2 regions of the Enterocloster citroniae genome follow, and region 2 is predicted to be linked to the other one. Evidence: a T-box and tRNA genes for the amino acid it is inferred to sense, from the RefSeq annotation. Region 2 holds a T-box; the other holds one or more tRNA genes.
The links. The T-box of region 2 lies ahead of pheS (phenylalanine--tRNA ligase subunit alpha). A T-box ahead of a tRNA ligase gene usually reads a tRNA of that ligase, here a tRNA-Phe.

Region 1: it encodes a tRNA-Phe, which carries the amino acid that the T-box ahead of pheS (phenylalanine--tRNA ligase subunit alpha) is inferred to sense. The anticodon was not compared.

What each region holds. Positions count from the first base shown of each region.
Region 1 is NZ_JBEPLZ010000006.1:37,964-53,109, forward strand. Features, by position in the region: gene ABID13_RS09560 (aldo/keto reductase) at 1-382, opposite strand, end outside; gene ABID13_RS09565 (alginate O-acetyltransferase AlgX-related protein) at 435-1,568, opposite strand; gene ABID13_RS09570 (MBOAT family O-acyltransferase) at 1,583-3,055, opposite strand; gene rpoN (RNA polymerase factor sigma-54) at 3,300-4,685, shown strand; tRNA gene ABID13_RS09580 (tRNA-Phe) at 4,838-4,910, shown strand; tRNA gene ABID13_RS09585 (tRNA-Gly) at 4,935-5,005, shown strand; tRNA gene ABID13_RS09590 (tRNA-Gly) at 5,030-5,101, shown strand; gene glgX (glycogen debranching protein GlgX) at 5,456-7,489, opposite strand; gene ABID13_RS09600 (N-acetylmuramoyl-L-alanine amidase) at 7,839-8,561, opposite strand; gene ABID13_RS09605 (metallophosphoesterase) at 8,627-10,087, opposite strand; gene ABID13_RS09610 (glycosyl hydrolase family 18 protein) at 10,109-11,791, opposite strand; gene ABID13_RS09615 (hypothetical protein) at 12,021-12,287, opposite strand; gene ABID13_RS09620 (hypothetical protein) at 12,390-13,016, opposite strand; gene ABID13_RS09625 (serine/threonine protein kinase) at 12,917-14,461, opposite strand; gene ABID13_RS09630 (adaptor protein MecA) at 14,676-15,146, shown strand, end outside.
Region 2 is NZ_JBEPLZ010000003.1:255,291-270,436, reverse strand. Features, by position in the region: gene pheT (phenylalanine--tRNA ligase subunit beta) at 1-887, opposite strand, end outside; gene pheS (phenylalanine--tRNA ligase subunit alpha) at 967-1,986, opposite strand; T-box leader at 2,127-2,376, opposite strand; gene ABID13_RS05250 (DNA-3-methyladenine glycosylase family protein) at 2,536-3,441, shown strand; gene ABID13_RS05245 (hypothetical protein) at 3,504-4,091, opposite strand; gene ABID13_RS05240 (SDR family oxidoreductase) at 4,151-5,023, opposite strand; gene dnaJ (molecular chaperone DnaJ) at 5,247-6,395, opposite strand; gene dnaK (molecular chaperone DnaK) at 6,531-8,393, opposite strand; gene grpE (nucleotide exchange factor GrpE) at 8,442-9,077, opposite strand; gene hrcA (heat-inducible transcriptional repressor HrcA) at 9,096-10,148, opposite strand; gene ABID13_RS05215 (3D domain-containing protein) at 10,525-11,091, shown strand; gene ABID13_RS05210 (3D domain-containing protein) at 11,371-12,093, shown strand; gene ABID13_RS05205 (SpoIID/LytB domain-containing protein) at 12,164-14,437, opposite strand; RNA gene ssrS (6S RNA) at 14,504-14,680, opposite strand; gene ABID13_RS05195 (pyrimidine-nucleoside phosphorylase) at 14,773-15,146, opposite strand, start outside.

The DNA of each region.
Region 1 (15,146 bases), on a different contig from region 2:
TGTCCCACCGCTCCCTGTTCAGGGCATGGAGAAGGTAATAATCCACATATTTCACCTGGAGACGGTTCAGCTGTTCCTCGAATAACTCCTGGGCGTCCTGGGCTGAATCTGCTTTCCACACAGGCAGCTTGGTGGCCAAAAAGAATTGATCCCTGGGATATCCTGACAGCACGCGGCCCACAAACGGCTCACTGGCTCCGTCATGGTAGGGATATGCGGTATCGATGTAATTCACTCCTGCTTTTATGGCAGTGTCCAGCATCTTCGCGGCCTGCGCCTCATCGATCCTCCCATCCTCTGTCTTCGGAAAACGCATACATCCGAATCCCAGAAATGATACCCTGTCCTCTCCGTTATCAAATCTCATTGTCCTGTATCTCATCGTTAAAATCCTCCTTTTTTTAACACAATGCACATTCTTTGCTCTGATCCCACTATATACCGGCCAGCTGGTCCAGCAGCCCAAACATATAATCCGTATACCGTTCCGCGGCCTCTATCACCACCACATCCGGTTTCCGGTCCATCACTGCCGCCCCGCAATCCTCGGTGCGGTAATCCAGCAAGGTCACATCCGGGTAATTCTTTGCAAAATATTCTGCCATATGGACGCCGAAGGAATCACGGCAGATCAATATTTTCCTGGTGTCATCCTGAACATCTGATGAATAGTGGGTCACGGTGCCCCTTTCATTTTCATAATCCATGGAAATGGTTATATCGTCCCGGTATCCTCCCACCTTCAGAAACGGATCGTCATCATAATAGTTCTGCAGGTTCAGCATAACGGCCAGATCCCCGCTAAAGGATCCCTTGTTCTCAATGGGGTACTCCATATAGGACTCAGGGCCGAATTTCTCATTGTCAATATCTCTGATCACCATCTGGGATGCCAGAAATGCCCCCATATCATTCCAATGAGTATCATACTTGCGGTATATCTGACACCAGTCATCCTTTGCCCTCTTAAACTCCTCCAGAGGATAGTACACGTCCGCATCCGTATGATCCCGCAGATATTCAAACAGCCTGTCCGCCTTGGACTCCTCATTTACAACCTTTATGCTGGAAGGCATATACTCACTATACACCTGCTCTTTGTTTGGCACAATATACAATATAAGTTTTATGTCCCTGGAGGCAAGATGATGGTCCGCCTGTTCCAAAAGCCGGGCAAAACACTCCAGCTTCTCTTCCGGATACCGGTTTGTTCCCTGATAATCAGCCAGGCTGTCCTCATTCTCGTTCTTAAGCTTATAGAACATCCAATCGTCCTGTCCCATCAGTACGGCATCTGAGGATACCTCCCCGAATACGCGGATATCCGCCAGCTTTACAAATGCCACCAGCGGATTCTTAAAAGCCAGGTGGTCATTAAAATAGGCGTCATACAACCCCGGATACGTCTTTATTCCACGGACCCTAAGAACAGGCTTTTCCTGGTAGACCCTGTTTTCATAATTCTCCGTGTCAACATAGTCCTTCAGGGGAATGAACAAAAGCCGGGGCAGCACCATCATCCCCATGAACATGGCTGCAAATATGTATGCTTTTGTACGTTTATTCATCCGGCGCCCCCTTCCTAGAATCTGAAGTATATAAACGGATTATATGTACTTCCCACAGCCACGGCCATACTATAGGCAAACAGCAGGATAAGCCCCATGCTTTCCGTCAGGGAAACGCTGTCTTCATCCAGCATATGCCGGGCCAGTCCGGGCAGCATTTTCTGCACCGGGCCGCAGATCAGAAAACCGACCATCATACATACCGTTGTCTTATGGGTGACAAACATGGACAGGTCATATATCCCGGGCTTTAAGAAAAACATCTGACGCAAAAGGGTCATGCCCCTGGTCAGAGAATCCGCACGGAACATGGTCCATCCAACCACAGTGACAAAGAACATATAAATATAGCTTATCACAGAAGAAAAGAATCCCGGAAACCGGTCCAGGAACTTTTTTAAAAACAGGCGTTCCAATATCTGCAGGCATCCATAATAGATCCCCCATGCAAGAAAGGACAGGCCGGCCCCATGCCAGAATCCCGTACAGAGAAACACTGCCATCAGGTTCACACAGGTGCGTGCCCTTCCCCTTCGGCTTCCTCCCAGGGGTATATAGAGATAGTCCTTAAACCAGGAGGACAGGGAAATGTGCCACCGGCGCCAGAACTCCCCCACATTCCTTGCAAGGTATGGATAATTGAAATTTTCCGGAATATAAAAGCCCAGCATTTTCCCTATGCCCACAGCCATATCTGAATAGCCTGAAAAATCATAATAAATCTGCAGGGTGTAGAGAACCCCTATATACCAGCCCAGACCGCCGCTGATCTGCTCCATGGGGCTCGACAACACCTTGTCCACGATACTGCCGAACTGATTGGCAAGGATCAGCTTTTTAGCCAGCCCGTAGATAAAGCGTCTGGCGCCGTAGGCAAATGTCTCCGGCGTGACATGACGCGTCTCTATGCATGCGCCAAAACCCCGATACCGCACAATGGGGCCCTGGATCATTTTCGGAAAAAAAGAAATGTAAAGCGCCAAATGGGACAGTTTTTTCTCCGGCTCAATGTCGCCCCTGTATACATCAACGATATAGGATATCATTTGGAATGTGTAAAAAGATATGCCGATGGGCAGCAGCAGGTTCCTGGGCGCCATGAGTTCACGGCCTGCCAGCCTTCCCAAAAGCCCTGTAAAAAAGTCAAAATATTTGAAATATCCCAAGAACCCCAGGTTAACTGCAAGGAGCAGGGCAAAAAAGAACGGGCGGATGTTCTGGAATACATGGCGCTGGGATACATGGCTCTGGGATAAGCAGCCCAGGGACTGAGCGGGACTGCCAACGCATCCCAGGATATGGGCGCCGTAAAAATTCACCAGCAGCGACACCAGCAGCAGCCATATGTATTCCTGCTCCCCCCAGGCATAGAAAATAAAACTGGCTGCCATGAGGAACCAGTTACTGATCCTGTGGGGAAGTATCAGATTTACGATCAGGACAAACGGCAGAAACAGCCATAAAAATATCATGGAGCTAAACAGCATATGAAACGGGTCCTCCTGGATTGGTTTTGGGAGTATATTCTATCTCACTGCTCATTGCCTACCCTCAGTGGACATTATACCACGCCCACCCCCTTTCCCACAAGACCGAGACGTTAAGCAGGGAATCAAAAGCAAGAAATCAAATGGGGAATCCGTCCAAGTCCCTGATTGTACTTGCCGGCCTTCTGTGTTATAATTGTATGGGCAAAAAAACATTGGACTGATGATGAAAGAAGGAAGTACTATGGATTTAAAACTGCAGGTGAAACAGACTCAGGCACTGTCTCAGCGTATGATACAGTCGGCAGAAATTCTTCAGATGACATCCCAGGAGCTGAATACATATATTAATGATCTGGCACTGGAAAATCCCGTAATCGATATTGTGGAACCTCCTGCCGAAACCCAGCAGAGGGAGTCCATCGAGGAACAGCAGTGGCTTAACTCCTTCAATGAGGAAAACTACTATCTTTATCAGAGACAGAATAATGATGATGACTACGATTTCAAGAGCAACTGGAATATCAACACGGATGACGGTGAGACACTCCAGGATTACCTCTGGTCACAGCTGGTCACAGAGGATTTTTCCCAACAGGAGACCGAGATCATAAAGTTTATGCTGGAATCCCTGGATAACAAAGGATATCTCAGCGAAAGCACGGATGATATCGCCGCATATTTTAAGGCCGATGCCGCACTGGTAGAAAAGCTTCTGTACTCCTTACAGGAACTGGATCCCGCAGGGGTGTGCGCCAGGAACCTGGAAGAGTGTCTTACTCTTCAGCTGGAGCGAAGGGAGATGCTCACTCCCATTCTGGCCGCCATTATTGATAACTGTCTGGAAATGGTGGCAAAAAACCAGATTCCCGCCATTGCACGCAAACTGCGCCTGTCCCCTGCTGAGGCAGCCGGATACTGCCAGATCATCAAATCCCTGAATCCCAAGCCCGGGGTCTCCTTTAGCAGCAGGGAAAAACTCAGGTATATCATACCGGACGTGACCATTGTAAAGTTTAAGGAACACTTTGATATCCTTCTCAATGAATCCATGTATCCTAATATAGAAGTTAACAGTTACTACAGTCAGATGAACCGCAACCCCGATTCCCCGGAGCTGAAGGAATACCTGAGCAACAAGATCCGTCAGGCGGAATGGGTGAAACAGTGCGTGGCCCAGAGAGGCAAGACCCTGATGCAGGTGTCCAAAGCCCTGCTGGAACACCAGGAAGGATTTTTCACCTACGGCCCCTCCCACCTGGCTCCCCTGAAGCTGGCAGACATTGCCCAGGAGCTGGATATCCACGAGTCCACCGTCAGCCGGGCTGTAAGCAAAAAGTACCTACAGTGTTCCTGGGGCGTGTATCCCATGAACTTTTTCTTCTCCCGCCAGGTTTCGGTCCAGGAAAATGCTTCCGGCTCCCAGTCCTCCCAGGCAGTTACTGCCGCGGATATCAAACGGGCCCTTCGGGAGATCATAGATGCCGAGGACAAAAAAAAGCCCTACAGTGACCGCCTGCTGGGGGAAAAGCTGGGCGAGCGCGGCATTACCATCTCACGCAGGACCGTTGCAAAATACCGGGAAGAGGAAGAAATTGCAGATGCCAGCGGCAGGAAGGAATACGTGTAAATTAGGACTGAAAAAAATATTAATTGAATAATCGTTCAATACTCATAAAAATAATTCAAAAATCTCTTGACAACTGAGCAAAAACTAGGTAAAATATTAGCGTTGTCGGCATGATGAAACAACGCAATTACAGCGTTTTTATGCAGACCGATGCCCAGATAGCTCAGTTGGTAGAGCAGAGGACTGAAAATCCTCGTGTCGCTGGTTCGATTCCGGCTCTGGGCACTGCTGAGAAGCATTCAGCAGATTGCAGGTGTAGTTCAATGGTAGAACACTAGCCTTCCAAGCTAGATACGTGGGTTCGATTCCCATCACCTGCTTTTTAATCAAATATCTGTTATAATGCGCGAGTGGCTCAGTGGTGGAGTATCGCCTTGCCAAGGCGAGGGTCGCGGGTTCGAATCCCGTCTCGCGCTTTTTTTATTTACAGCGGAAGCCTTTGAAGAGAGGGTCCGCTGTTTTTTATGTACAGTATAACCCCTATGAAACCGGCTTCATACCCCCGGACAGAAAAGTACTAGAACGTGTTTGTAAAATGCTGTTCGTCAGATACTATTCGCCAGATGTGCGTCACACTTTACGGGAAATTTTGGTCCCGGTGCAGCCAGCGTAGCGGGCCCCGGTTCAGTCAGCGTAGTGGTCTACGCTGACTGAACCGGGACCAAATATGCCGCAAACCGGGGCGTTCTTTGTCTTAAGGATTATCTCTGGTAAAGCCGCTTTTTTCAACCATTTATTCTTCCCCCATCAAGTTTTATGTGGAGTTTTTCTTATATTTTCCCGCAAAATACCATCACGGTCCTGGGAGGTATCACAAAAGAGCTTTCCACAGGCTTTCCTTCCCTGCTGTCATTCTCCCAGGTACTGACCTCCAGTGACCACGCCATGCTCTCCGGAAGCTCAGGAAGCACCACATCCAGCTGTTCCCAATACGCATTGCTGGCGATATAGACAGCCTCCGGCGCCTTCCCCTCAATCTGTCCCGCCATCATCACACCAATATATCTGTCATAGCTGGAAAACTCCTTAATCCATGGACTTGTACCGTGAAAACTGATATCGGGAAGCCCGCCAAACCCATCGCTTATATTGGACCGCAGAACCGGATGCTCCTTCCTGAAATGAATCATAAACTGGAAAAACCGGAATATGTCCCAGTTCTTATCCAGCAGGCTCCAATCCAGCCAGGACACCTCATCGTCATGGCAGTAAGGATTGTTGTTGCCAAACTGGGTATTTCCAAATTCATCTCCTGCCAGAAACATGGGTATCCCCCTGCTGCACATCAGGACCGCGCAGGCATTGCGTATCATCCGCCGGCGCAGGGCATTTACCGCCTCATTCTTGGTCTCCCCTTCCGTCCCGCAGTTCCAGCTGTGATTGTCATTGCTTCCATCCGTGTTGTCCCATCCGTTGCTCTCATTGTGCTTTTCATTATAGGAATATAGATCGTACAGTGTGAACCCGTCATGGCAGGTAATAAAATTGACGGAAGCATTCTCCCGGACAGAGGGTTCATATATATCACCGGATCCGGCTATGCGCAGGGCCGCTGCCTGGGCCATCCCCTCGTCCCCCTTCAGATACCGCCGCATGTCATCCCTATAACGCCCGTTCCACTCCGCCCACCGGTTCCAGGAAGGAAAATTTCCCACCTGATACAGGCCGCCTGCATCCCATGCCTCAGCTATCAGCTTGACATTTCCCAGTATGGGGTCAAAGGCCAGCTGTTGGAGAAGGGGAGGCTTATCCATGGGCGAGCCGTCCTCATTGCGTCCCAGAATGGAAGCCAGGTCAAATCGGAATCCATCCACCCGGTAGGCTGTTACCCAATAGCGCAGGCAGCTGACGATCAGCTGTTGTACAATGGGATGGTTGCAGTTGAGAGTGTTGCCGCACCCGCTGAAATTATAATAAAACCCTTCCGGTGTAAGCATATAATAAATGTTATTGTCAAACCCCTTAAATGAAAAATAAGGTCCGTTCTCATTTCCCTCCGCGGTATGGTTAAACACCACGTCCAGATACACCTCGATTCCATGGGTATTAAGCAGGTGGATCAGACGCTTCAGTTCATTTCCCTCCCGGTTATACTCCTTGCTGGCAGTATAGCTGGTATTGGGTGAAAAGAAGCTGACCGTATTGTATCCCCAGTAATTGTACAATTTTTCCCCATTAATCTCCCTGTAATCCAACATTTCATCAAACTCAAATATGGGCATCAGCTCCACTGCATTGACCCCCAATTCCACCAGATAGGGGATTTTCTCCTTAAGCCCCTCAAATGTACCCGGAAATCTTACGCCTGATGACCCATGCTTTGTATACCCCCTCACATGAAGCTCGTATATGATCAGATCCTGCATGGGGATCAGCGGCTGGGGGTTATCACCCCAGTCAAAGTCATCCTTTACCACCCGGGCCTTGTAACGCTGGCCCAGAGTTGAAGGCTGACCCCAAAGGCTCTGTCCGGTTACTGCTTTTGCATATGGGTCCAGCAGGTATTTGGATGGGTCAAAGATCAGCCCCTTTTCCGGCTCCCAGGGTCCAGCCACCCGATAAGCGTACTCAAACTCCCCAATGTCCAGCTTGAATACGATCATGGAGTAGACATTGCCGATTCTGTAATGCTCCGGAAATGGCAGCACGGCATACGGCTCATCCTCGGTCCGCCTGAATAACAAAAGCTCCACCCCGGTGGCAGCGTGGGAATGGATGGTAAAATTCACACCCCCGGGAATTGCCGTGGCTCCGTAAATATCATAAAAGCCCGGCCGTACATCATATCCGCCCACATGGTTCATGGGAACCAGATGGATGGCTCCTTCCGCACCTACCAGTGACTCCTTTACATCCGGGCACAGGCATGTCTCTTCTTCTGTTACCTTACTTCCGGTTATCTTACTTCCACTTATCTTGCTTCCCGTATCCTGATCCATATCTCCTCCATTTTAAACCTACCAACACGTTGGTCCTTTTGCGCTCATCCTGTTTTCATTATATGTGGCTGGGCACATAATAGCAAGGCATTGCTTTTATTTACATCCCCCTGTGTACGGCCCTGCTGTGCCTATAAAAAATGTTCGTCAAATGAGAATCCGGGATTCTCATATGACGAACAGCTTCCTGTCTTATTCCGTTTTGGCGCTGGCCTTACTGCTTGGCGGTCTGGTTCCCCACCGTGTTCAGGTACTGAAGGATTCCCATGTGGATGGTCCAGGCCATCCTGTCCTGGTAATCCTCCTCTTCCAGGCGGGCCGCTTCCTTGCTGTTGCTGAGGAAACCGCACTCCACTATGACAATGGGCGCCTTTACGTGAAGAAGAAGATAATAATTATCATTGGCCTTGGCCAATCGTTTGTTGGCTTCTCCCAGCACATAATCAAACCTTTTTTGTAGAAGTTCCGCCAGATATTTTCCTTTTTCTGAGGTTTTATAGTAAAAGACCTGGCCGCCGGACACATACTCCTCATGATAACTGTTCTGATGGATGCTCACCACCAGGTCAGGATTTGCCTCATCAATCACTTCGCAGCGCCTGCGCATATCCGCCATCTTCTTATGGCTGTCGCCGGAGTTGTAAAGCCCCTGATCCGAATCCCTGGTCAGCACCACCTTTACATCGGCTGCCTCCAGATACTCCTTAAGGCGCTGTACAATCTTTAAGTTAATGTCTTTTTCCAGCTGTCCGTTGATTCCCACCTTGCCAGGATCGTTCCCTCCGTGTCCTGCATCTATGACCACCACCGGCTTCGCCTTGTCTGCATCCGCCTTATGGTTCTGCACCGACACCAGTGTCCCGGCCTGCCACGATATAAGGGCCACGATTCCAAGCAGCAGGATCCCCATCACAGTCTGCCATGCTGATTGCTTCATCAATGGGTGCTCCCTGATAACCTTTAATCCAGTATATTCACCCATCCACAAGAAAAAGACCTGTTTTATTCCACTGCCAGGCTGTTATAATCCTTCACGGCATCCTCCACAATGTATTCCAGATACTCATAAAGGATGCTGGGATAACAATATTCCTGCCACATCTTATATCCTGGTTCCTTTACAGTCCGCCCCGCCACTTCATATGCCTTGCCCGCATAGCAGGCCGCATTGATATCCGCATAGACTTTGGACATCTGCTGCTTCTCAGGTTCTGTCAGCTTGACATAGACGCTTCCCGTCTCCTCCTCCGCCGAATCCTTCATGGCATCATATGCCTGATTATAGAAGATCCGGTTCAGAGTAGGAGGACAGTATGTATTAAAATTCAGCAGATTTTCATCCGTACTCCTGTGCTTCCTGGCCCACTTCTCAATATTGACCTGGTTTGTATGGTAGGAAAATGATTCATCCTCCATGTATTCCAGCACCCCGTACTGACAGGGCGGGGTGCTCATGGAGCTGGTGACGATCTCATAGATCCCAATGTCATTATTCTGCATATAATGCTGTACGTGAAGGTGCCCGCTGAGGAACAGAGGGATATTCTCACCCTCCAGCTTTTGGATCAGTTCCTCACTGTGCTCAATAGTGCAGTCATCCACATACACCTTACTTTCCTCCAGCAGGTTATGATGTGCCACAGGAAGCAATATCACCCCGTCATCCCGGGCATCCTCCAGTTGTCGGTCTATCCACTCATAGGTTTCTGTTTTTATCATACCGCCCACCCGGTTGCGCGGCTCATACTGGCAGGTGTCCAGCATCAGCAGGCGCATGGCAGGCCCCAGGTCATAAGTGTAACTCAGTGAATTAGGATCCCGGCTGTTCGCTTCCGCGTAGCCGTATTCGTCATATATCCTTACAAAATCATTCGGTGTAGTGGGCTCTGCCGGAAAACGGTCCGAACCAGAGTACACGGCCGCACTGGGATTATTAATATCATGGTTTCCCGGAATGACCACCACGGTAATACCGGCATTCTCCACCTGTTCCAGCTTTTCCGCCAGCTCCTCATGGCTCTTCTTTTCCCCTTGGAGCGTCAGATCCCCGCTTATGATCAGCACATCGGGATTCAGCAGCTGGATTTCCTCAAACGCTGCATCTGTGATCTCCCACACATAATTGGTAAGCTTGCCGTCCCCATGCTCCACCATAGACCGGAACATATCCCCCTGATCGGTCAGGGACTGAGCCAGATAGTGGATATCAGTCATCACCACGATTCGTTTTCCGCCTTTTAACGGTTCCGCCTTTGTCTCCTTCTCAGCGCCTGGAAATGGCTCTATCTCAGAGGGCTGAGGGGAGGTGGGCTTTTGTGTCTGTTCCTCAGATGAGGGTTCCTCTGTCCGGCTCACCGAGGGCCGTGCGCTTTCCTCCACTGCCGCCTCCCTGCCGCATCCGGCTGCTGCAGCGCTTATGCCGGCTGCCATGGCAATTCCGATCATCCACTTCTTACTTCTCATATCCATCCCCCGGTTTTACGTCTATTTTACCGTGGACACAATGTCCCATATTTCCGGTGTCTCAAATCCCAGCTTCCAGCAGGCCACTCCTGCCAGGTCATATTCCCTGATCAAGTCGATCTTAAGCTTCATGGATTCATTCTCCTCCATCCATATCAGCTGTTCACCGCTGCTGTTCACCGCGCTTCCATAATATTGTCCCAGGCTGTCATCCCAGGTCAATTCCACATTGTTGTCCTTGACCCACTGCTGCGCATCCTTGATGCCATAGGCCTTGGATGTGGTCTTTCCGTCATTCACCGTCCATACCCTGGTATAAAAGGGAACAGCATTGATCACCTTTTCCTTTGGAACTTCCTTTAGCGTGTTCTCTATTCCGTCCTTTACATAGGAAATGGAGGAAACAGTTCCTGCCTCCCCGCCGGCATAGTGTTCATCATATCCCATCACAATCACATAATCCGCCACGATTCCCTGCTCACGCCTGTTGTAAAAAGCAGTGTAGGAGGATGGAACATAATTATCCACAGACAGTACCAGCCCCTTCTGGCGGCAGGACACGGACAGTTCCCTGATAAACTGCACGTAATGGGGACCGGCCTCTGCCTTCAGGCTTTCAAAGTCCAGATTAAAACCGTCAAAGCCATATGTTTCAGCTTCCTGCATGAGATTGGCGATCAGTTTCTTTCTTGTGCTGGTTGAGGACATAAGAGTCTTGGTATTAAGGTTTTTTACACTTTCCTCCGTACTCACATTCTCCACCATGGCCCATACTTTAAGCCCCATGTCATGTGCCTTCTCTACATATTCCTTACTTGCCAGGGAATTATAGGTCCCATCGCTGGATACCACATTAAACCAGGTGGGGACGATCACATTCATGTCCTTTGTGACACCCGCGTAGCTTTCCAGTGTGCTGTTAGCCTCCTGGCGTGTCACCTGATGGAATCCCAACCGGACCTTTTCATCCATGGAAATGCTGGTATATACAGGGGCTTCAAACAGGCTCTCAGGCATCACCTGCTCTCCCGCCTCCAGTTTTCTGTTCTCAATATAGCCAATATAACCGTCTCCGGTCCTCACTCTGGACCATTTTTCCATGGGCTCCAGAACATCCACGGACTCTCCCTGGGACAGTTCTGTGAGGATCGGGCTTTTAACCCCGCCCTTTTCCCGGACCCGCCCTGTCTTCTTTATGACAGCAGTGTCATAGGGCTCCCATATGGTATCGATAAACACCCGCTTGATCTGGCTTGTGGCAAAGGACTGGGTACGGATATCCGTATAATTTACCACCAGTCCCAGGGATAAATACATCCCCTGGTCCGTCACCTTAAACAGAGGTCCCTTTTCCCCCTGTGTACTTTCATCCGCATATACAATGGACTCCGGCAGCGTATAAACCAGCAGCTTTTCTCCCTCGTCCCAGTAAAAACGCTGGTTCAGGTGCTGGTTCACCCAATCCACCGGCAGGTATACCTGACCGTCCTCGTAAATTCCCTTTTCTTCCTGCAGTTCATTATCTAAAAGCAATGCCACCTGCCCGCTTTTAATACCAAATACCTTGGCCTTATCAGACAGTTCACTGCTTGGCATGTATTTCTTAACATAAATCCATCCGGCGGCCCCGCCTGCCAGTATAAAAAGCAGCAGCAGGACCAACACTGTAATCCCGCAGCCGTGACCTTTTTTTCTTCTGCTCATCCTGTCCTCCAGTATCCTATGATTGTTTTTATTCTACCACAAAACAATAGGATTGGGACATTTAATTGCTTACAATTTATGGTCATTTACCAGGCCACGCCCCAGAGTATGCCGGGGCGTGTTTATCTCAGGAGCATCACGGGCGCACTGCCTGCTTTGGCTGCACAGGCTGGAATGGTACTTCCGGCAGCACGCCCATAAAAACTCCCTTTTATTAAGCTAATTTTTCCTACTCTTTCCTTTTCTTTTTAGGAGGGTCGCAAAGGTATACCTTGTCAAACCGGATCTCCCTAAGGCATCCCTGTTCAGCGCCCACATAGTCTCCCATATAGAATCCGCCGTCTTCCCCCATTTCAAATATGCGTTCCCAATCTGACTCCGGGCATTCTTCCCCGTCAATTATAATGCGGACCCCTTTGTTTTTATATCGTTTCAGTCCGTCCAGATAAGTCCTCTGGTGCTTCTTATGGTCAGCGTATTCAATACTTCTCGCCATAAAGTAAACCCTCCTAAAACTGCATAAGCCAGCTTCTGCCCCTCAAGGAAGTATCCGTGACATATCTCCGTTTTTGGCAAAACGCCGCCTCTGCTTTCTCATTCACAAAATTCCCCCAAACCACTCCATCACCCTGTAGTCCACTGAAAATGCATCCACTGAAAGAGGTACTCTCTTCAAAAGAATATGAAACTGCCTTTCAATTTCTCTTCTGATGTCCTCACTGCCAAACGCAGCCGTATATATCCATCCCGTTCTGCGTTCATCTTCCTCTGTCAAAAGTTCCATAAATGCCTTCAGCTTCCACTCACTCAGGGATGCTGTTATGATCTTTACCGTGCATCTGAGCCATTCCGCCCTGATGGAGGCCCTCATTTCACCAAAGTCAATGACAATGTCATCATAGGAACCGTCCATACAGCGGGCCAGTACACGCGGGTCTCCCTGCATATAATATGCAACCCCGAAAATTTTGTATCCGTAATCCGCAGAACCCGCCCTTTTTTCCAAGCTGTCCCTGAACGTGGCTTTTATCTGGAAAAAGCTTCCATGATCGTTCCACTCAATGACTGCAGTCCTGCGCTGCAGGGAGCTGGACAGATAATTAGCTGCCAGCACACTGAGGTGGGTTACCCCCGTTCCCCTTCCCGCTCCGATGATCCCGATGATCCTGCATCTGGCCTCAGGGTTCCGGCCGCCCTTAAAACGGCCCCTTTTGCAGTGTCCCATCCCTTTAACCAGCCCCTTTTGCTCCGCTCCGTTCCGGCTTCGCCGGATATGCCGTCCCATAAGGATCTGAAAAACAGCTGGGTACTCCTGTCCCGGCTGAAAGGATCCCTATATTCCGGTGATCTGTATAACAAAGACTGTTTGAGCAGACCGTTCCAATCCCGGATGTGAAACCTTCTCCCCGAATACCCCTGTCCTGCATGGCGGAATATAAAAACCGCCTTTTTGCCCTTATAAAGGTCCTGCTGGTCCATCAGTGCCGAGACAGCCCTTTGTATATAACATGCTTCCCAGGCACTGTCTGTGACCGCCGTGACAAGGACATGATCCCGGGCGGATTCCTCCAAAAGGATCTTCCAATCTGTCCCATAGTCCCTCAGCACTACAGAAAAATCAAGGGGCTCCTCCAAACGGACCGCCGGACCGTACCATGGCTTCATAAAACAGCCGTTCACTGAATAAATCCCCCGCCTGTCCGGCCGTGCATTCACCTGCCGGGCCAATGTCCGCACTGCCTGGGACCGGTTATGCTCTTCGTACAGTACTTCATAGCCCTGTATTGTCAGAAAATGCAGCAGCCCCAATGACAGATGGGTGATACCCGCTCCGGGTCTCACGCCCGCCAGGTTTATAATAAGAGATGGACCTGCCCTGTGATCGTTGTTAACGGTCAATTCCCTGATACACAGGCGGCGCAGGACTGAATTCAGTTCCTTAGCGCTTTCATACCGCCTGTCCATATTAGGCTCCATACATTTTTCAATTATACTTTGTAACGGTTCTGTAACTATTTGGGGTGCAAATACTCCCTGCTTCAGGGTTCCGGTCAGCATAAAACGGAGGACTGCACCAATGGCATAGACATCAGTCCTTTGATCTAATATCCCGTCAGATGTATATTGTTCGGGAGCAGCGCATCCCACCGTACCGTAACGCTGCTCCTCCTGGTTTGCATCCAGGCAGCTTGCAGCATGGTCAAAATCGATTAGTTTTACCGTGCCGTTACAGATAATCAAATTATGTGGTTGTAAATCTAAATATAGTATGGGTTGTTTACACGCAGAGTGCATGTATTCCACAAGCCCGCAGATCTGCATTCCGTAACGGACCGCATCTGCCTGCTTAAGAGTGCCCTGACACTTGATCAGGGTGTAAAGAGAGTATCCCTGTAAATACTCCTCGATTAAATAAAAATATTCAGGATCTTCTTCCAGGTCATAAATCATGGGAATTCCCGGATGCTGCAGTTCCTTTAGGATCAGCGCCTCCCTGCGGAATGTCTCATAGTCCGCACACGTCCTGGGCACGCACTTGATCGCCCTGTACTCCTCCAGACCCAGATGGAGCGCCAGCCAGACCGTTCCGGTCCGCCCTGTCCCCAGCTTGTGCAGCAGGCGGTATTTACCAAATAAAATCTTCTCCTCTGTGCTTCCCTCCTTTGTCACAAGTCCATCTCTTACATAAATTTTATACTATTTTCTGTCACTCGTCTATGGTCGTTATATCTTCTATCTTCATTTCCAAAAATTTTTCTTAAATTTTTCAATGAGTAATTGATATTTTCCTATGTAATGTAGTATATTTAAAGTGTAGAAGTCTATCTTCTGCCCTAATTGCAGATAGACAAACCACAGTTGATATAGAACAGGAAGTGATCCTATGAAGATAGAACGAATTAATGACAACCAGATCCGATGTACATTAACCAGCTTTGACTTAAGCGTGCGCAACATTAATCTTGTGGAACTGGCCTATGGCACGGAGAAAGCCAGGAAGCTGTTCCGTGAGATGATCCAGAAGGCATCCAATGAAGTGGGCTTTGAGGCAGAGGACATTCCACTGATGGTGGAAGCCATTCCCTTATCCAGCGAAAGCATTATGCTGGTCATCACGAAAATTGAAGACCCGGAAGAGCTGGACACCCGCTTTGCCAAGTTTTCCCCATTTACGGAGGAGAACCAGGATTCTCTGTTGTCACAGCTGGCCAATGAATTTCTGGAGGGCGCAGAGGATTCCCTGGACTATTTGGAGCCGGATACGGTTGAGGAAGCGCAGAGCAAAGCGGATTCCGCCTCACAGGGCGGCAAAACTGCCAAAAAGGGTACGGGCGCTGTCAGCAGCCGCCGCATT
Region 2 (15,146 bases):
TGTCCTGCCAGCTGGTCGTAATCAAAGGCGTGCATGGGCTGTCCGTACTCTTCCATCACATAATTGGTTATATCCACAATGTTGTTGATGGGACGGATCCCGCTGGCTGCCAGACGGCGCTGCATCCACCTGGGAGAGGGGGCAAGCTTTATATTCTTTACCATCCTTGCGCAGTAACGCGGACAAAGCTGTGTATTCTCCACCCGCACTTTCAGATAGTCGTTGATATCCTCCCCATTGCCTGTGGCAGTGACCACCGGAGGGATGAAGGGCTTTCTGAAGGTTGCCGCCGCCTCCCGTGCGATCCCCTGCACGCTGTAGCAGTCCACACGGTTGGAGGTGATCTCATATTCAAACACCACATCCCGCATACCCAGAATCACCAGGGCGTCACTGCCCGGTTCGCTGTCCTTTGGAAGGATATAGATGCCGCTCTCCGGGGCGTCCGGGTACATCTCCCGCTCAGCTCCCAGCTCCTCCACGGAACACATCATACCCCAGGACTCCACGCCTCTTAACTTGCCCTTTTTGATCTTGATCCCTTCCTCGGGAAGGGGGCCTCCGTCATGGCCTCCCGCCACACGTCCTCCGTCCAAGACCACAGGCACCTTTTCCCCAACGGAATCCAGAGTGATATTGGGGGCTCCTGTGACGATCTGTACCGGCCCGGCCTGGCCCACATTGACCTGGCACACCACCAGCTTGTCGGCATCCGGGTGGCGCTCCACTGAGAGGATCTCTCCCACCACGATCTTCTCCAGGTTTTTATCCAGACAGGTAAAGCCCTCCACCTTTGTCCCTGTCAACGTCATGGCATCGGTGTACTCTTGAGCAGTCACATCCAGGTCCGGCACATATGCTTTAATCCATGATAATGCTGTATTCATATCGGTTCTCCTTTATTATTCACTAAACTCACGCTATACAGTCTATACAGTACTGGTCTTCTTGCCTCAACAGCCCTTATCAGAACTGCTTCAGGAAACGGATATCGTTCTCATACAGAAGGCGCATGTCGTCAATCTCATACTTAAGCAGAGCAATTCGCTCAAGGCCAACGCCAAAGGCAAAGCCGGAGTACTCATCCGGGTCGATATCACACATCTCCAGCACATGAGGGTGAACCATGCCGCAGCCCAGGATCTCGATCCAGCCGGAGCCCTTGCAGAACCGGCAGCCCTTGCCGCCGCACTTAAAGCAGGTCACATCCACCTCGGCGCTTGGCTCCGTGAACGGGAAATGATGGGGGCGGAATTTAACCTTTGTCTCAGGTCCGAACAGTTCCCTGGCAAACTCGGCCAGGGTTCCCTTTAAATCCGCAAAGGTAATATTCTTGTCAATGACCAGTCCCTCGATCTGATGAAAGGAAGGGGAATGGGTGGCATCCACCTCATCGGAGCGGAATACCCTGCCAGGCGCGATCATACGGATGGGCAGATGCCCCTTTTCCATGGTACGGACCTGTACCGGAGAAGTCTGGCTTCTCAGGAGAATGGTGTCATTTATATAAAATGTATCCTGCTCATCCCTGGCCGGGTGTCCCTTGGGGATGTTCAGTTTTTCAAAGTTATACCTGTCGTACTCCACCTCAGGTCCCTCTACCACTTCATATCCCATTCCCACAAAGATGCGCTCCACCTCTTCCAGGGCAATGGTATTGGGGTGGCTGTGCCCCACGCTGTTTTTGTTTGCAGGAAGGGTTACGTCAATGACTTCCTTTTTCAGCTGCTCCTCCCTGGCTTTTCTGGCCAGGACATTCTTTGTCTCCTCCAGCTTGCCCTCAATGACGGCTCTGGCATCGTTTACCATCTGTCCCACCTTTGGACGTTCCTCAGGTGCAACATCCTTCATGCTTTTTAAAAGGTTGGTCAGTTCTCCCTTTTTACCCAGATAAGACACACGGATGTCATTCAGTTTTTCCAGCGCATCGGAAGCTTCAATTTTTTTCAAGGCTTCTTCTTTGATTTTCTCTAACTGCTCTTTCATGGCTTCTCCTTTTTTGTTCTTTGTTCATACAACCGGCTTCTTCCCTTCCGCCGCAGTGCGGTCTTTGCGGAGCGCTTTTTGTATCACAGGGAATTCCAGTGGAATTCCCTGTGATACAAAAAAGTCCCGTCCCTTCATGAAGAAGGGACGGGACGATAAGCCCGCGGTACCACCCTGGTTCCTGCAAAGACCTGACGGTCCTGAATGCAGACACTCAAATGCACGTAACGTGTGCCAGCGTCACGGACTACGGGAATAGGATCATCCTTTCATCCATGCGGCTCCAGTGGGAATTTCAACTGTTTATCTGAACCCGGGCAGGCTTTCAGCCGGTGGCCGTCCCTCTCTGATGGAAGATAAATGTCTACTATACACTTTCACTGCCTTTTCATAACTTCTAAATCTAATGTACATTCTAGCCAGGTTGTCCGGAAATGTCAAGTGTTTTTTCATCCTTTGTGAGATGGCAGGAAATCTCATTTGACGAAATGCCTCTTTGCGTTTACACTATACCATATGGAAAAACTTGATTAGAAAGCGGGATGGATTATGACCAGTTGTGTGATACCCTGCCTTGACCTAAGGCAGATTGCTGAATCCGGACAGTGTTTCCGGATGACTCCCCTGGCGGCCGGGACCCTGACCGGACATGGGGACTGCGGTTACAGGATCATCAGCCGGGGAAGGGTTCTGAGGATCTGGCAAAGGGGATTGGAACTCTCCTTTGACTGCGGTGAGGAGGACATGGGGTTTTGGCTGACTTATTTTGATGTGGACACGGATTATCAGGCCGTCATTGACTCGGTGGCGCCGGAGGACTCCTATCTTGCGGCCGCGGCCGCGGCGGGAAGGGGGATACGGATCCTGCGCCAGGATCCCTGGGAAATGATCATCACCTTTGTTATCTCCCAGCAAAAGACGATCCCTAAGATCAGGGAGCTGGTGGAAGCGCTGAGCGCCGCCTACGGAAAGGCCCTTGAAGGGGATCCGGGCTGCGGGGACATGGAAACAGTACATGCCTTTCCTACGCCCCGGGAATTATCCAGGGCCACCCTGGAGGAGCTTCAGGCATTAAAGCTGGGATACCGTGCAAAATACATACACAGGCTGTGCCAGGACGCGGTTTCAGGCGCCTTAGACCTAAAAGGGCTGGCGCAGATGGGATATGAGGAGGCCATGGAGTACCTGACCGGATTTTACGGGATCGGGAAAAAGGTGGCCAACTGCGTCTGTCTGTTTGGACTCCACCATATCAGCGCATTTCCCGTGGATACCTGGATTGAAAAAATTCTCATGAGCCAGTATTATGACCAACGGAAATACCGCCGCACTCCCAAAGGCAGACTGTTGGATTGCATTGTAACGGATTGCTTTGGACAATACCAGGGGTGTGCCGGTGTAATGCAGCAGTATATCTTCTATTATGAACGCTTAAGGAGCAGCAAGCTTTCCTGACATCCAACTCTCCAGCCGGTGTCGGGAGAGCGTGCTGCTCCTCCTTTTTGCTTTAACACATATTACATCATTCCCAGTTCAAATATCTTCCATTTGCTCTTAAGTCCTGTCTCTTTTCCCACTGCAAAATCCCTGGTAAACTCACCGTCCCCCCACTGGGGCGCTCTTTCAAGAGCCTTGTCAGACCATTTCTGTGAAAAATGCACGCGCACCACCTGGTATTCCTTGTATCCGCAGCTCCGGGCTTTCTCATCATAGTACGTCTTCCGGTCCCCGTATTCCACGGTTGGCAGGGTCTCAAAGCTGTGTACGATATATTCCCTGATATAGCGGCCTTCCTCATAATCCTGACGGTTCTGTTCAAAATTAAGGCTGTCCGGCTGGTCCTGGGGAAACAGCCTTGGGCACATGTCAAACTGGGCCAGACCCATATATTTGAAATACCAGGCCGCCGCCAGCTGGGCTTCATCCGAGGGCATGTTTTCATACTTCACATGCCTTGGGAGGCCCTGGGTAACTGTATATTCCCGGACCAGGCGCTCTCCTCCCCTGGCCTTGTTGACAGCTGACACGCCCAACATAATGGCCATGCACACAATGGTGACCGCCAGTATCTTTACTGCCTGGGGGGAGAATTTCTGTTTGCTCATTGGTTTCCCGTCCTTTCATCTTGTGTCATTGCCGGTGTATAAAGATCCATGCCCAAGCGTCATCTGCCCCTATAATCGGACAGACAGGTCCTGATCCCGGCTGCCGTGTCCTCAAACCCGATCCCATGGCTGTTGACCCGGCTGATGTCAATGGTAAGATTGCGCGGCGAGGCAGCAAAGCGTTCCCTGTCCGGCTCTGCCCAGGCAGACACATCCTCCCTGCCTGTGAGGGCCTGTAAAAACAAAACTGCCGTGTCATAGGTATTCATGGTGTTTTCACTGCCGAAATTATAGATCCCACCCGGGAGCATCAGGGCCCGGGTCATGCTGCGCACCGCATTCCATACATAAGTAATGCCCCTGTAATCGTAAACCGGCAGCTTCATCCTGCGGTTCTCCTCAAGGGCGCTTACAAGATTTCCCAAAAGTCCGGTGCCGCCTGTCCGCTCCCTGACCGGATAATCATACATCCATGTAAGGCGCAGGGCCACTGCGTCACTCAGACAGGCAAACATGGCTTCCTCAGCCCGCTTTTTATCCCGTCCATACACGGTGCAGGGCCTCTGCACCCGCTCTTCCCTGTTGGGTTCCATGGAACAGGAGGCATTATAGATCTGGTCCGAACTCATAAATATCATCTTTGTATTGGACTGCCTGCAGGCCTTGGCCATGTTGGCGGTTCCCCTTACATTGATCTGCTCGGAAAGCTCCGGCTCCGCCTCACATATCCCTGTATCAGAGACACCTGCACAGTGGAGGACGTAATCCGGACGGATGGCATTTATAAAGGCGGTCACTGCCAGGGAATCACTGACTTCCAGTTCCCTGTGGGTTACCCCCAGTACGTCATACCCCTCCTGTTCTTTAAAATATTCAAAAAGCCGGGAGCCTAAAAAGCCGTTGACTCCGGTGATCAAAATTCGTTTTTCCATTATACTGCTCATACCTTTCTTCAGATATGTTAACATTATAGCCCAGGAAGCCCTTATATACTTTGCGATTCTCTTAATATTTTCCAGGACACTTTTTTAAAAAGGAAAAAGAATCAGCCCGCTAAAATAGCGCCGCAAAACATCAAACCAGCCGGAAACAAAGCATATGCCGCCGGTTAACCGCGGCATATAACTTTGTTTCCGGCTGATCCAAAACCCAAATTTACTTAAATATACCTTTTTTCTTGGGCTTTTCTTCCTCCGAAGGAGTGATTCCATTCATTGCATCATCAAACCGCCTTAAGGCTTCCTTCTGCGCCTGGTTCATACGCTCCGGCACCTGCACCACCAGGGTCACATAGTGATCTCCGCGGACATTGCGGCTGCGCAGGGAGGGAACGCCTTTTCCCTTAAGGCGCACCTTGGTATCGGTCTGTGTCCCCGGCCTCACCTCATATTCCACCTCTCCGTCCACGGTCTTGATGCGGATCGGGCCTCCCAGGGCCGCGCGGGCAAAGGAAATGGGTACAGTGGAATAAATGCTGGTGTCCTGACGCTTAAAGATCGGATGCTGGGAGACAACCGCCTCCACCAGAAGATCGCCGCGCTCTCCGCCATTGATGCCGGGTTCGCCTCGGCCTGCCTGGCGCACGCACTGGCCGTTGTCAATACCGGCCGGAATGGGCACTGCAAATTTCTTGCGCACGGTCTTATAGCCTGTGCCGTAGCAGTCCGGACATTTTTCCTTGATGATTTGGCCGGTCCCGTTACAGTCCGGGCAGGTCTGCACATTCTGCACCTGGCCGAAGAAGGACTGCTGGGTGTACATGATCTTACCTTTTCCGTTACACTTGGAACATGTCTGGGGAGAGGTGCCCGCCTTTGCCCCGGTTCCGTGGCAGCTGGCACATGTCTCCTTGAAATTGATCTCTATCTCTTTTTCGCAGCCAAAAACAGCTTCCTCAAAGGATATCCTGATGGAAGTCTTTATGTTAGCGCCCCGCATGGGCCCGCTTCTTGCCCTGGAAGAACGGCCTCCGCCAAAGATATCCCCGAAAATATCCCCAAAGATATCTCCCATATCCCCGTTAAAATCAAAGCCGCCGAAACCGCCAAAGCCGCCGGCGCCTCCGCCGCCCTGGTCAAACGCAGCATGGCCGAACTGGTCGTACTGCTGACGTTTCTGGGGGTCACTGAGAACGCTGTACGCCTCAGAAGCCTCCTTAAACTTAGCCTCTGCCTCCTTGTCGCCTGGATTGGCATCCGGATGGTATTTCTTGGCAAGTTTCCTGTATGCTTTTTTCAGTGCATCATCGTCCGCATCCTTGGGAACGCCCAGAACTTCATAGTAATCTCTCTTGCTCTCTGCCATGTTGTTTACCTCTTAATCTATTAAAACGCCCTGAAACCGCCTTGTTGCAAACCGCTTTCAACGCACTCTTTATCAGCCACAAAGGGGTTAGGAACCGTATGTCCGGCTCCTAATCCCCATTATAATTATCTTACATTATACTTCCTTAAAATCTGCATCCACTACATCATCGTTTGGTGCGGAGGACGCGCCTGCGCCGCCCATGTCAGGACCTGCACCGGCTGCTCCGGCTGCCTGGGCCTGCTCATAAACCTTTGCAAACAGCTTCTGTGCGCTGTTCATCAGCTTCTCTTTGCCTGACTTGATGTCCTCAACCTGGGCATCCGTCATCTCTTCCACGGGTGCGCGGTTGATGGCTTCCTTCAGGGAATTAAGGTCTGCTTCCACCTCTGCCTTGTCATTGGGAGAAATCTTGTCGCCAACTTCCTCCAGGGCCTTCTCGGTCTGGAACACCATGGAATCAGCATCATTTCTGGCGTCAATTGCCTCTTTGCGCTTCTTATCCTGTGCCTCGTACTCGGCAGCTTCCTTCACTGCCTTATCGATATCGTCATCGGACATGTTGGAGCCTGAGGTGATGGTTATGTGCTGCTCTTTTCCTGTTCCAAGGTCCTTAGCAGATACATTTACAATACCGTTGGCATCAATATCAAAGGTAACCTCGATCTGGGGGATTCCTCTTCTTGCAGGCGGGATCCCGTCCAGACGGAACTGTCCCAGCGTCTTATTATCCCTTGCAAACTGACGCTCACCCTGTACCACGTGGATATCCACAGCAGTCTGGTTGTCTGCAGCGGTTGAGAAGATCTGGCTCTTCTTTGTTGGGATGGTGGTATTGCGCTCGATTAGCCTGGTGGCAACGCCGCCCATGGTCTCGATGGACAGGGAAAGAGGTGTAACATCCAGAAGAAGGATATCTCCTGCACCGGCATCGCCTGCCAGCTTGCCGCCCTGGATCGCTGCACCAATGGCAACACACTCATCCGGGTTCAATGATTTGCTGGGTTCCTTGCCTGTAAGCTGTTTTACCTTTTCCTGAGCAGCGATCATACGGGTGGAGCCGCCTACCAGCAGCACCTTGCCAAGTTCGGAAGCCGTAATGCCCGCATCCTTTAAAGCATTCTGTACCGGGATGGCTGTGCGCTCAATAAGGTCATGTGTCAGTTCGTCAAATTTAGCTCTGGTCAGGTTCATATCCAGATGCTTTGGTCCCTCTGAGGTAGCTGTGATAAACGGAAGGTTGATGTTGGTGGTGGTAGCTGTTGACACTTCCTTCTTTGCCTTCTCAGCAGCTTCCTTCAGTCTCTGAAGGGCCATCTTATCCCCTGAAAGGTCAACGCCCTCCGCCTTCTTAAACTCAGCGATCATCCAGTTGGTGATCGCATTATCAAAGTCATCGCCGCCCAGACGGGTATCGCCGTTGGTGGAGAGAACCTCGATCACGCCATCGCCGATCTCGATGATGGAAACATCAAATGTACCGCCGCCCAGGTCGTATACCATGATCTTCTGCTCTTTTTCATTATCAAGGCCGTAAGCCAGCGCCGCGGCTGTGGGCTCGTTGATGATACGCTTTACATCCAGGCCGGCAATCTTGCCCGCATCCTTGGTGGCCTGGCGCTGTGCGTCATTAAAGTAAGCAGGAACAGTGATAACCGCCTCCGTCACGGTCTCACCCAGATAAGCTTCCGCGTCTGCTTTCAGCTTCTGCAGGATCATAGCGGAGATTTCCTGTGGCGTGTACTTCTTGCCGTCAATATCCACCCTGTAATCTGTTCCCATGTGGCGCTTAATGGAGGAGATGGTCTTATCCGCATTGGTAACTGCCTGACGCTTTGCCGGCTCACCGATCAGCCTCTCTCCTGTCTTAGTAAATGCAACCACTGACGGTGTGGTCCTTACTCCCTCTGCATTGGCAATAACAGTTGGTTTTCCGCCTTCCATAACAGCAACGCAGCTATTTGTTGTACCTAAGTCAATACCAATAATCTTGCTCATAGTTTTTTCCTCCTGATATTTTTATATGAATTTAGTTAATGGCCAATATTAGTTGGCTACCTTTACCATACTGTGCCTTACCACACTGTCCCTGTACAGATAACCCTTCTGCAATTCCTCAACCACCACATTCTCCCCAAGGTTTTCGTCATCCACATGCATGACCGCGTTGTGGAAATTGGGGTCAAACTCCTGGCCCGCGGCTTCGATCGCCTTAACGCCGGCTTCTTCCAATGTCTTCCGGAACTGCTTATATATCTTCTCCATACCCTCGGCAAGGGGGCTTCCCTTTTCTTCCTCCGGTATGGTAGCTAAACCTCGCTCAAAATTGTCGATCACGGGAAGCATCCGCTCAATGATGTCCCTGGCGCCCATCTCATACATGGTGGACTTTTCTTTCTCAGTTCTCTTACGGAAATTCTCAAACTCAGCCATCTGGCGCTTCACCCGGTCCGTAAGTTCTTCTATCTTCTCATCTCTGGGATCTTTTTTCTTTTTAAAGAATCCCTTCTTTTCTTCCTTGCCCGCGCCTTCCTCGGGTGCTTCCGGGGATTCCTGGGTGTCCTCCGCCCCGCCCTGTGCTTCCTTGGCCTGGCATTCCTCACCTGCAGCCTGTTGGTCTTCCCCGTTCACTTCTGCCTGCGCCGCTGTTTCCGCTTCTTTTTTTAACTCTTCATCCTTCATATCTTCACTCACAGCCTATCACCTTTCATCTTTTTTAAATGCCGCATCCAGCTGGTTCATTAGATTCCGCAGGGTTCCCAGCACCTTCTCATAATCCATCCGCTTGGGACCAATGATACCAATGGTTCCCCTAAGTCCTCCTCCCAGATCATAATTGGCAGTCACCACACTGCAGTCCTTCATGGACTGCACCGGGCTCTCATCCCCAATATAGACCTGGATGTCTGAATTGTTCTCTGACTCCGCATTGACCCCTGATACGAATTCCTGGAGCACTTCCTTGTGCTCCAGAGTACCGATCAGACGGCTGGCCTTGTCGCCTTCCGAAAGCTCCGGATACTTAAAAATGTTGGTCGCTCCACTGGTATATATCTGCAGATCCTCTTCCCCTGCCCGGATGGCTTCCGCCACCTCGTTCAGCACCAGGTCCACTACCTGGCTGTGGATGCCTGCATCATCTTTCAGCTTGCTGATGATGTCCAGATTAATCTCTTCAATTGTCAGTCCGTTGAGACTGCTGTTCAACAGGATGTTCAGGTTCAGGATTTCATCATCACTCAGATCCTCGGTGATATCCACCATAGTGTTCTTAATGATGTTTCCCTCCACCACCACAACCACCAGCAGCTTGTTTTTCTCCATCTTTGAAAGCTGGATGAACTTAAGCTTTGTCTTGTGATAGCTGGGACCGCTGATCATGGCCGCATAGTTGGTATTGGAGGCAAGGACCTGAGCCATCTTCTTAAGGACCAGTTCCAGCTTATCAACCTTCTGGACCATCATGTCCTTGAACTCAGTTACCTCATTCTCCTTATCCTGCATGATCTGATCCACATAGAACCGGTATCCCTTATCAGAAGGGATACGGCCCGCGGATGTATGGGGCTGTACAATGTATCCCATATCCTCCAGGTCTGACATCTCATTGCGGATAGTGGCAGAGCTTAATTTCAGGTCCGAATACTTGGAGATGGTTCTGGAACCAACGGGTTCCCCTGTCTCCAGGTAGGTCTTGATAATCGCCTTTAATATGGTTATCTTCCTGTCGTCCAGGAATGCATCAACCGGCATCTGCTCACCTTCCTTTCCGAATTATTAGCACTCAGTCTCAAAGAGTGCTAACATCTACATTCCATAATATATTCCTTCTGAGAGGATTTGTCAAGAGATAATTCTAAATTCTTTCATTATAATTTATTTGTTCCCCCGCCCCACCACATATATCCTGTATGCGTCCCCCACCGGAACCCATATATATTTGATTTCACCTCCCACTTTTGCCAAAAATATTCCAAATTTATGCGTTTTATTCCCCACTTTTCACGATTATGTAACACTTGTTTCATCATTTCAACTTGACAATTAACAATTTTGTAATATAATAGATATACATATTTAAGATGTCATATAAGACCATAACAACGGATAAAGACTGCGAGGTAATTGTATGCACCATATAAGAAAGGTCCTGCTGGCTGCCGCCATGGCTTTCCTGTGTCTGGGTTCTGCTTTTCCTGCGTTTGCAGATGAACCCGTGGGAACAGACGTCACTGTTATAGAAGAAACAGAGGATGACACTCCGGAGAACACGGAGAATACCCAGGCCGCGGACACGAAAAAGGATCATGTTTCGCATAAGGCCAAGGTTAGCCAGTCCTCAGAGGATGAATATGTGGATGCGGGCCCCGGAGCCGGGAAAAAGGAGGATCCCCCTAAGCAGGAGGAGATTTCCATGGGCCGTTTTTCCATCACCGGATACTGTAACTGTGAAAAGTGCTCCGGCGGACACGGACTGACCTATTCAGGCACTACTCCCACACCGAACCATACTGTAAGCGCTGATCTGGATGTATTTCCTCTGGGTACCAAATTAAAGATCGATGGGATCATCTACACGGTTGAGGATAAGGGATCCTCTGTAAACGGCAACATCCTTGATATCTTTTACGGCTCTCATGCCGAAGCCCTTGCCAAGGGTACATACACCGCAGAAGTATTTCTGATCGAAGAATAATTTTACAAATGAGCCGTCCTGAACAATAACACACATATTATAAAAGCACTACAAGCCTCCTGGATCCGGTCCGGAGGCTTTACTTTTTGTATTTTTGAAGAAACTTTGATATAATTCCTGCGAAAAACCACGTATTTCCATTTATTTCCTTGACATAAGGTGGAAATTATGGTAAAACCTTGTTTATTGCTCATATATTACAAAAGTATTACATATTATTTATTAATATGTTAAAAAAATGTTTTGAATATTAAGCGGGCAATAGGAGGTAACAAATACATGAAATTCAGACACTTATTAACCGGGACCATTCTTACCATCAGCATACTTGCAGCCACGGCAGTCACAGCATTTGCAGCTGTATCCAAGGGACGTTTTGAGACAGTTGACAGCAATGTCATCAGCGGATGGGCCTACAACAGTGATTCCCCTGACCATGCGCTGAACGTTTTAATAACCATTACAAACAAAAATACAGGAGAGGAAGTATTTTCCCGCAGAATGTCTGCCGGCGAATACAGGGAAGATCTCTACAAGGATAATAAAGGAAACGGATGCCATGGCTTTACCATTGACATTGACTGGGACGCATATCCGGAAGGCGTGTACCTGGTAGAGGGCGCCGTGGGTGACCGGAGCTTTTCCAATCCCAGGACCTACGCCAACGGAAACAGCCAGACGGGCACATCTGCCCCAGGAAGCCAGGCTTTGATCCCCCTGGGCGTCTTTAAGACCACCGCCTACTGCCCCTGCAGGGCCTGCTCCGAGGGCTGGGGACGCCACACATGCACCGGGGCCATTGCCACGGCCGGACACACCATTGCAGTGGATCCCAGGGTGATCCCTTATGGCTCCAAGGTCATGATCAACGGCGTGGTGTACACGGCCGAGGACCGCGGCGGAGCTGTGAAGGGCAACCACATTGATATATTTTTTAACACCCATGCTGAAACCAGACAGCACGGCACTCAGAACGCCGAGGTGTATCTGGTACAGTCATAAGAACGGAGCAGCATAAAAACAGGACCCCAGGCATGATAGGATCTTCCTTCATTGCCTGGGGTCCTGTTTTTTAGTTTCCGATCTCCCTTAATTCTGTCCCGTTATAAAAGAATGACAGGATCGCGGTATAATCCTTTCCTTCCTTTGCCATACCCTGGGCCCCGTTCTGGCTCATGCCCACGCCGTGTCCAAAACCGCCGCCGTACACATGGAAGGATATGCTGCCGTCCTCGCCGCTTCTCTTTTCAATGGAAATGAATGCGCTGGGGAGGGTCTGGCTGCCCTCCATGGTCTTGCCGTCCTGTTTGGTGATTACAAGGCTGCTGCTGCCCAGTGCCGAGCGGATGGCGCTCTGTCCCTTCACTGTGACCGTACCGTCACTTCCTGTCACCTGAAGCTCACTGGCGATCCCTCCCGGGCCTCTTGAAACAACGGTCATATCCGTCACCTTGCCTGCCCCGCTGACCTGGGCGGAAATAATGTCGCTGCTGATATCCGTCTCCCACCGGAACATGGCAAAGGACGAATCATAGGCAGATGCGTCACTGTTTCTGATATAGGAATCAAACTTGTCATTATCCCCCTGGCCCAGTGTTCTGCGCCCTGACTTTACCTCCACTGCCTGAAGGTAGGGCAGCTTATCCGCATCCGTTCCCCAGACGCTGACATCCGCCGTATGGCCGCAGGAAGTGGAAAAATAGAATGCGTCAATGGGATTATCCTCATAGAACAGCATCTTGCCATATGTTTCCTTGACCGCCTGCGTGGTCCTCTCATCCGGGTTGGTATTATTGTACACCTGGAAGTTGGTGCTGTCATCCACGTGGGCACCGTACTGGCTGTATGAGTTTCCCTGGATCTGGCGGTAAGCGTAGGTTCTGGCACACACTGCCTGGGCCTTCAGAGCTTCCTTTTCATAGGAGGGCGGCATCTCGCTGGGAACTACCCTGGTAAGATAATCCTCCAGAAACAGGTCATTGACCAGGACCAGCCCCTCCTCACAAGCTTTGATCTCCATTTTTCCGCTGTACACAGGGGTGCCCTGGCTGCGCTCAATGGTTGGCACCGCGATCCCCTCGTCACCCTCCGGCGTTATGATGATCCGGCCATATTTTAAACGTTCATCATCCGGGGCGACCGTAAGCTGCGTCCCTGCTTCCAGGCGCTCTTTCTCCGTCTTGCCCTTGGAGTTCTCATATTCCATCTGGGCTGCGCCGCCCAGGACAAGGGTGGCCGATGGGTGGTACAGGCTCTTAAAGCCTGTGTCCATCAGCAGTACGCGGATGGTCTTTGCATCAAATTCCCGCTCCAGCAATGCTGCGCACAATTTCCCCTCCGCCGCCACAAACTCCTGCAGGTCATATCCCACCAGGATATCCTTTGCTCCCAGCACTTTAAAATCCCCATATACTTTGTATACATGGAAATTCTCAGATAAGGGGATCTCGCCGTACCCTTCGATCTCAATGGCATTATCAGTGACCGAGAGCACCTTGCCGCTGATACGTTCCCGCTTCATGGTGATCTTTCTCAGCTTTCCGCCTTCCATATGGAGATCAGCCAGGTTGCCGGCCATATCCGTCACATCCCCCATCTTATCACTCACCGGGAACTCCCTGTAAGCAGTGCCCAGATAGGCCTTGAAATGCCTGCCGTCAGACTCAGCCAGCCATATGTTTTCATAGACCACATCCTCTGAGATCAGCTGTCTCATGGCGATCATCTCACCGTCCCTGGCAAGAAACTGTATCTCGCAGTCCAGATACGCATCCAGTGCAAGGCCCTGGAAACCAAAATTACCTTCCGTGGTGTACGCGGTCCAGCTTTCAGCCTGGGGCAGGTTGGAGGGTGTTCCGTAAAGCACGGCATCCACTGTCTTTACCGCACCATCCGGATCCGTCTGGGAAAGGATCCCTTCATAAAGGCGCCACCACTCCTCCTCAGGAAAGGCCCTGTCCCTGTTATGTTTGGTCGCACCTGCCTGAAGCTTCAATTTATTGGAAACCTGCCCTGCCATAAAGGCGGCTTCCTGATATGTAAGATACCCCTGCGCCGTGGAAAGGGAAGGAGTGGTCATCTCCTCATCCAGGTATCCCTCATCGTACAGGTAATCCATATATTTCACAAACCAGTTGTCCTTTTCCTTGGCAGAAAAACGGGAGCTTCCCCGCTCCTTTTCCCGCCTGGAACATTCATCCTTGGTGGTAACAGCCAGCGCCATGGCTTTGAATGCCTGTGCCCTTGTAATACCATCCTTGGGAGGTTCCATGGTAACTATGATCACCATTAAGATAACGACTATGGACACAACGCCGGCCACCCATGCTATCATTTTATTTCTCATATAGATCCGCTCCTGTATCATGGGGTAAATAAATGAAAGCAGCGGCGAACCGCTGCTTTTATCATCTGTAACCCCAAAATGCCGTCTCTTACTTATTGACGCCTAGCAATGCTAGGTGGGCAACCTCACTTAAGCATCTGCCTTCCACTCGAAGGAGGCTTGACATCCGCTTAAAAATATTGGAATCCCTTGAGTCTAATGTAGGTTCAAAATTGGTAAGAGTGTCGAACATTCCAGGTAGTTACAGATCAACATCATTTATCTTGGTGTTATTATACCCCAAACATCTGCGTTTTTCAAGCTGATTTTTCTGAACATTTATGGAAGTTTTTCCATTAACTAAATCTTTCCACTCCATAGTCAGAAACTCTGGCATATATGAGGGGTTCTTTGGCCGGTGCCAAATCTCCTATGGCGCAGGATGAAAGGAATTTATCCGCTCCTGCCCTGATCCGGTCCTGATCAGATCCATGGAGCACGGCCAGCACATCCCCGGCCTCCACTCTCTGCCCGTATTTCTTTTTTAATTGTATACCGGCGGAATAGTCGATGCAGTCATCCTTGGTATTGCGCCCTGCTCCCAGAAGGACGGAAGCAATGCCGATCCCCTCCGTGTCCATATGGGTAATGTATCCTGATACAGGCGCCTTTACCTCATAGAGCATTTTTGCCTCCTCAAACCGCTCTGGCTCCCAGATATAGTTCTCAT